2 linked regions of the Undibacterium sp. 5I1 genome follow. The protein of the gene in region 1 binds, or shares a complex with, the protein of each later gene. Links are inferred from orthologs where the notes say so. Each region holds a gene or a part of one and is shown on either strand. Other genes may lie near its edges.

The links.
Region 2: the proteins of fliM (region 1) and cheY are in contact, whole or in part, in a crystal structure (PDB 1F4V), measured with the Escherichia coli proteins. The link is inferred for Undibacterium sp. 5I1 from one-to-one orthologs.

What each region holds. Positions count from the first base shown.
Region 1 is NZ_JAVIWI010000001.1:565,002-568,617, forward strand. The notes cover bases 18-2,930. They hold fliM (flagellar motor switch protein FliM), read right to left. Parts: upstream 2,016-2,930; coding sequence 1,020-2,015; downstream 18-1,019. Other genes in these bases: fliO (flagellar biosynthetic protein FliO), read right to left, coding at 55-576; fliN (flagellar motor switch protein FliN), read right to left, coding at 573-1,007; fliL (flagellar basal body-associated protein FliL), read right to left, coding at 2,045-2,554; RGU72_RS02405 (flagellar hook-length control protein FliK), read right to left, coding at 2,905-2,930. Also shown: more of RGU72_RS02405, read right to left, coding at 2,931-3,616. UniProt on the Escherichia coli protein: FliM is one of three proteins (FliG, FliN, FliM) that forms the rotor-mounted switch complex (C ring), located at the base of the basal body.
Region 2 is NZ_JAVIWI010000001.1:1,568,142-1,571,262, reverse strand. Bases 1-2,770 are described here. They hold cheY (chemotaxis response regulator CheY), read left to right. Parts: upstream 1-1,072; coding sequence 1,073-1,468; downstream 1,469-2,770. Other genes in these bases: RGU72_RS07010 (EAL and HDOD domain-containing protein), read left to right, coding at 1,703-2,770; RGU72_RS07020 (chemotaxis response regulator protein-glutamate methylesterase), read left to right, coding at 1-973. Also shown: more of RGU72_RS07010, read left to right, coding at 2,771-2,917. UniProt on the Escherichia coli protein: Involved in the transmission of sensory signals from the chemoreceptors to the flagellar motors.

The DNA.
Region 1 (3,616 bases):
TTTTCATACCGTATTGATCTTGTAGCTTAGCTGGTAACTTAGCCGATAAAAAAATCATTCTGGCGCCTTATGGTTACTGCTACTACCAATCACACCATTAATACCGTTGTTGCGCTTTTCTATCGTTTTCGCCAACCATGCCGAAAAAGGATTTGCTACCTGAGTACTCGTTTGTTTTGCCAATTGCTCTGCAACTATTTGTTCTTGTTTTGGCATGGTTGATAAGGTGGTGATCTGCTGGGCGGTTACGCCAACGACGATCCATTGGTCTGCCACTTCCACCACCATGATGCGCTCACGATTGCCAACATTGACGCCACCGATAATATTCACCGGTATTTTATTTCCAGTTACTGCCGGGCCGATTCGTTTGAACAGCCATGCGGCAAATAACATTAATGCCAGTACTGCGCCTAAGCCCAATAAAATTTGCAAAAAACCAGTTGTCGGCGAAATCGCTTTGGTTTCCGCCGATGCCCATGCCTGATCGCTGACAAACAGCAGTCCAATAAAAGTGCCGCATAGGGAACCACAAAAATAGCGATGTCGTTGCAAGTGAAAAGTGGAGCGGATCATTTATTGAGTTTGCGTATTCGTTCGGCCGGCGTCACGATATCTGTCAGGCGAATACCGAATTTATCATTCACCACCACCACCTCGCCTTGCGCTATCAGACAGCCATTGACCAGTACATCCATCGGTTCGCCGGCCATACCATCTAGCTCCACTACCGAGCCTTGTGCCAATTGCAAAAGATTTTTAATGGCGATTTTGGTTCGTCCTAATTCCACCGTGAGCTGTACCGGAATATCCAGGATGAAGTCGATATCATTATGGGTTTCGGTATGCGTGCCCTTGCCACTAAATTCTTTAAAAATAGCCGCACCACCGCCAGCAGCAGGCGGTGCACTAGCAGCCGCAGCGGCTGCCGCATCTGCCTTCTCTTGTTCTGCAATCGCCGCGCCCCAATCATCTTCACTGATTGGTGTGTCGTTAGTATCATCCATTTGTACCGTCCATTATTTTTCTCCCTGCGCTACTTCGCTGACGCTGGAGCTAATCAGCTTTTCTACACGCAAAGCATATTGACCATTAAATACACCGTATTTGCATTCCATCACTGGCGTACCATCTACCTTGGCTGACACAATATCCGGTATCGAAATCGGAATCACATCGCCCTCTTTCATATTTAAAATATCGCCCAATGTTACCTTGGCCGTGCCCAGATCGGCTACGATTTCTACTTCGGCAATTTGGATTTGTTGTGTCATCAAACGCACCCAACGCTTATCGACCTCCAGCGTTTCACCTTGCAAGCTACTGGTCAGAATATCTCTGATCGGTTCTATCATGGAGTAGGGCATGCACATATGCATTTCGCCACTGACGGGGCCAAGTTCTATCGTAAATGTAGTCGAGACAACGACCTCATTTGGGGTCGCAATATTGGCGAACTGGGTATTCATTTCGGAACGAATATATTCAAATTCAACTGGGTAAACCGGCTCCCAGGATTTGGCATAAGTTTCAAAAATAATTTCTAAAATACGCTGAATAATCCGTTGCTCAGTTTGAGTAAAATCACGCCCCTCAACCCGGGTATGAAAGCGTCCATCGCCGCCGAATAAATTATCAACTAATAAAAATACCAAGCCCGGATCCAGCACGATCAAAGAAGTACCGCGCAGGGGCTTCATGTGCGTCAGGTTGAGATTGGTCGGTACCACCAGATTACGGATAAATTCACTATATTTGGATACACGCACGGTACCGACAGATACCTCGGCACTACGGCGTAAAAAATTGAACAAACCTATCCGCAACAATCGCGCAAAACGCTCGTTGATGATCTCCAGCGTTGGCATACGTCCGCGGACAATACGCTCTTGGGTCGCAAGGTTATACGGGCGGACACCTGAGGTGTCCTCCTGCGATTGAGAGTCATCCTGATCTCCCGTGACACCCTTAAGTAGGGCATCAACTTCTTCCTGTGAGAGAAAATTATCAGACATAGTTTATTGGCGTACTTTTAAAATACTATTTATTGAATGACAAACGAAGTGAAGTACACATCACTTGCTTTTTGCGGCTCACCTTTTGGGGCGAATGGTAAATTCACTTGTTCGATAATTTCTTCAACCAGTTTTTTCTTGCCATCACCAGTCAGTATCTCGTTGGAGTCTTTGCTGGACAGTAACATTAATAACCTGCTGCGCACCTGTGGCATATTGGTTTTGATCAAATTAACTTGTTCTTCGTCCGGCACTTTGAGCGTCATACTCACTTGCAAATATTTATCTCCAGCATCCGATTGGAGGTTGACCGTGAATGGCTCTAATGCCAAAAATACCGGTGCTTTGGCAGGCTCTGCTTTGTGTTCTTTTTCTTTAGAAGGGGCATTCTTTTTCGCTAAAAATATGGCAGCACCGCCACCGACGCCACCCAATACCAGAACACCTGCTACGATCATAATAATCAGTTTTTTCTTAGACTTTTTGACTGGTGGCGCATCTGCTGCTACTGCTGCAGGCTTCGCTGGTGCTTTCGACATTTTTTTCCTCTCGCTGGATGTGCCATAAAGGCACATTGCATGTATTAGGCCATTATCTGTAATTATTTATCGATCTCATCTGCGAAAAAGAGGGGCTATTTCAGACCATCTCTCTCATTTCAGATGAATTACCACTAAATTAGTTTAAATTTATAGCGTAGCGCATGAGTTTGCACCAACTATCTTTTCAGGACTGACGCAAAATCGCCTCAAATGGCATGCAGCGCTGATGATTACTCAAGTACTGTCTGAATCGCTCAGCTCTTGTGAGAGCAATTTTGTATAAATCCATCTATCGCATTCTACATGCTTAACTTACTTGAATTCTCAGATGAATTCTTCGATGAGTTTTAAGCAAAAGTATCAACTATGCCAACTGGAGTTGATGCGTTAGTTTTGGTGGATGTCAGGCTGGAGATGCCTGATTCATTGGATGATGTCTGTGAGTTATTCGATCTTTGCGAGCCAGGTCGCCCGTCTTGAGGCGTGTTTCCTTGCTGGAATGACTGTGAGTTGACAGAAAAATTAGATAACTGCATTCCCGCATCACTCATCATTTCGCGTAGTCTTGGCAAAGCAGCTTCTAAAGCTGCTCTGACATCTGGCTGAGCCGATGTAAAGGTCGCGCTAGCCTGATCGTTGTTGACGCTTAATACGACGCGTAATGGCCCTAGATCAGGTGGATTCAACGTCAGCTCCGCAGTTTGCTGACCGCCCGCGACCATCCAGACTACTTTTTGTCCCACGGCCTGATCCCATGCCGGGCTGCCGACTCGTGGCGCGAGATGTTCTGCTGCAGCGCCTGCAGCGGAATTAGTACTTACCGCTAATTGTTGAGCGAAGCTCTGAGGCGCTGGTGCTATTGCAACCGCTGTATCTTGCATTTTCTCAAGTCCGGCAGTTTTTATAGCTGAGTTATTTTCGATCGCATTAGTAATCGTATTGGTTATTTGTGACGCCACAGTTTTTTGGGATTTGTCTTCTGTAATGGCATTGCTATTATTGAGCGCGGACTTAGTATTTTTGATATTTTGCTGCGCAGTCCCCTGCGTTATCGAGGCA
Region 2 (3,121 bases), 1.0 Mb from region 1 along the record:
CGATCCGTTGGTCGCCAGGGATTTGATCAAGCAAACAAATCCAGATGTTTTGACGCTTGATGTTGAAATGCCAAAGATGGATGGGCTAGATTTTTTAGAAAAACTCATGCGCCTTAGACCGATGCCAGTCATTATGGTTTCGTCTTTGACTGAGCGTGGATCTGAAATCACCATGCGAGCGCTAGAACTGGGCGCAGTCGATTTTGTTACCAAACCAAAGCTATCGATTCAAAGCGGTATGTTGGAATATGCAGAACTGATTGCCGATAAAATTCGTGCTGCTTCAAAGGCGCGAATTCGACCACGGGCAGTTCATGCAAGTGATTTGAATAAAGGTGACTTAACTGCACTGCCAATGGTGAAAAATCCGCTGACCAGTAGTGAAAAACTCATCATCATTGGCGCTTCTACTGGTGGAACAGAAGCGATCAAGAATTTTTTAGTTCAAATGCCCTCGGATTGCCCTGGGATTTTAATCACTCAACATATGCCTGAGGGTTTTACTCGTTCTTTCGCTAAAAGATTAGACGGGCTTTGTAAAATTTCAGTTAGTGAGGCCGCTGGTGGCGAGCGTGTATTGCCAGGACATGCTTATATTGCGCCTGGCCATTCCCACTTGCTTTTGGCCAGGAGTGGCGCAAATTATGTGACCCAGCTAGATGCCGGTCCTGCAGTGAACCGACATCGCCCCTCTGTAGATGTTTTGTTTCGCTCTGCGGCCACCTATGCCGGTAAAAATGCAGTTGGCGTTATTCTGACCGGAATGGGCAAGGATGGTGCTGTTGGTATGTTGGAGATGAAAAACGCAGGCGCCTATAATTTTGCCCAAGACGAAGCAACTTGTGTAGTATTTGGAATGCCTCGAGAAGCAATCGCAATCGGTGCGACACATGAAGTTGGTCCCTTAAATGAGTTGCCAACCAAGGTTTTGCATTATCTTGCGTTACACGGTAGTCGAGCCTTGCGCGTTTAAGTGAGCAAAATTCATATTCTTGTGGATTTTGCTCACCACTTTGTATTAATTTGACAGATAATGTTTATAACTATACTTAAAGAAATAATGGAGTAATTTATGGCCGATCAGAATCTCAAATTTTTAGTTGTTGATGACTTTTCAACGATGCGCCGTATTGTACGTAATTTGCTTAAAGAGCTTGGATACTCTAATGTCGATGAGGCAGAGGATGGTGCCATGGGATTAGCCAAATTGAAAAGTGGTGATTTCGATTTCGTGATTTCTGACTGGAATATGCCTAACATGGATGGGCTGACGATGTTGCAACACATTCGTGCTGATCCAGCGCTTGCTAAGTTGCCAGTATTAATGGTGACTGCCGAGGCGAAAAAAGAAAATATTATTGCGGCTGCTCAAGCAGGTGCAAATGGTTATGTTGTGAAACCATTTACAGCAGCGACTCTTGATGAGAAATTATCGAAAATTTTTGAAAAATTAGGAAAGCCTGCATAGCAGAACTTGTATTTATTAAGAAGTAAATATGAGTGTAGATATGGACAACACTATTCCATAAAATGAGCTCTGTACCAAAGTCGTTAATATGACCAGGCTGTTGCATGACAGCCGTCATCGTCTAAGCTTAGTTACCTGAACGAGCTGTGTAAGAATTGCTTGATAGCGTTGCTTTTTAATTACTGAATCTTGTATCTTTTTTTCTGTTTAATTCCACTATACCTATTGTGCCTTATGAGTGACGCTAATTTCATTGTAAGAGAGCCGTTGCTTGATCCCAAACAGCGCGTTATCGGCTTCCAGTTATCTTGGCAAAGTCCAAGTCAATCTGCGCCAATGAGTATTCAGGATCTGGATTCCTTGATGGAGTTTGTTGCTGAGAATTTGAACGATGAAGAAACTGGATTTTTACTAGGAGATAGCGTCTTATTTTTAGAGGCAGCGCCAGAACTATTGCTTACCGACGGCCTGAAATTATTACCACCTAAAAACACGGTATTGATATTGTCAAAACGTGATTTTACTAACCCGACTACCTTAGAGGCGATAAAAGAACTACGTGCTTTGGGTTATGGTATTTGTATGCGTGGCGCTGATCTGAGCACCTTGGAGAGATCTTTCTTCATGCAGATTTCTCATATTGAAGTCCAGTTGAACGCGTCTAACTTTGCATCTCAGGCAAAGGTGTATGCAGCGTTAAAACAATCCGCCATACATATGGTTGCTCGCAATGTGTCAACTTGGCAGGATTTTGATGCATGCTCTGCGCTTGGCTTAGAGTCGTTCGTTGGTAAGCTACATTTAACGCCTCGCCCTAGCGCGGACAAAAAAGGATTAAATACAGCGCAGACGACCATTTTGCAGTTAATGGAAATGATCAGGAAAAACGCTGACATTCAACAATTAGAATCTGTTGTAAAGAGAGATGCTACTTTAGCGTATAAATTATTGCGTTACATCAACTCTGCTGGTTTTGGTTTGCGTACAGAAGTGCAATCCCTCAAGCATGCTGTGCAGATACTAGGTTATAGCCCTTTATATCGCTGGCTATCTGTATTGCTGGCGACCGCAAGTACCAGCGGTTACTCACCAGTTTTATTAGAAACAGCCATTGTCCGTGGTCGATTTGCAGAGTTACTTGGACAGCCTCACATGTCCAAATCTGAAGCTGAAAATCTTTTCGTTGCCGGTATGTTCTCTTTGCTGGATAGATTGCTGGGCGTGCCTATGGATGAGGTTTTATCAACGATCCAATTACCAGAAGCTGTTACCGAAGCGCTGATTTCCAGAGGCGGAAGCTATGGCCCTTATTTGGCATTAGCCGAGGCTTGTGAGTTAAATAGTATGTTGGTTGGCTCTTTAGCAGAGTCGCTGCGTATTACACCAACAGATGTCAACACGGCACATCTTGCGGCTTTAGTTTGGGCTAAAAACATTGCCTCGCTTTAACAGAGGCAGGCAAAACAAGTCTTAATTACGATATCTTAATTGCAGAGATGAGGAGCCATGTTTTTCCTCATCTCGCGCAAGCTGTAACACTTCTTTTTTTAAATCAAAATTTTCCAGTAGAACAACGCAAGGCAGTTCGCCAAAGGTGCAATTGTAGGTGTAGCGTTTGTACTTAAACCGTGATGGCGTTAATCCCCTGGGCGC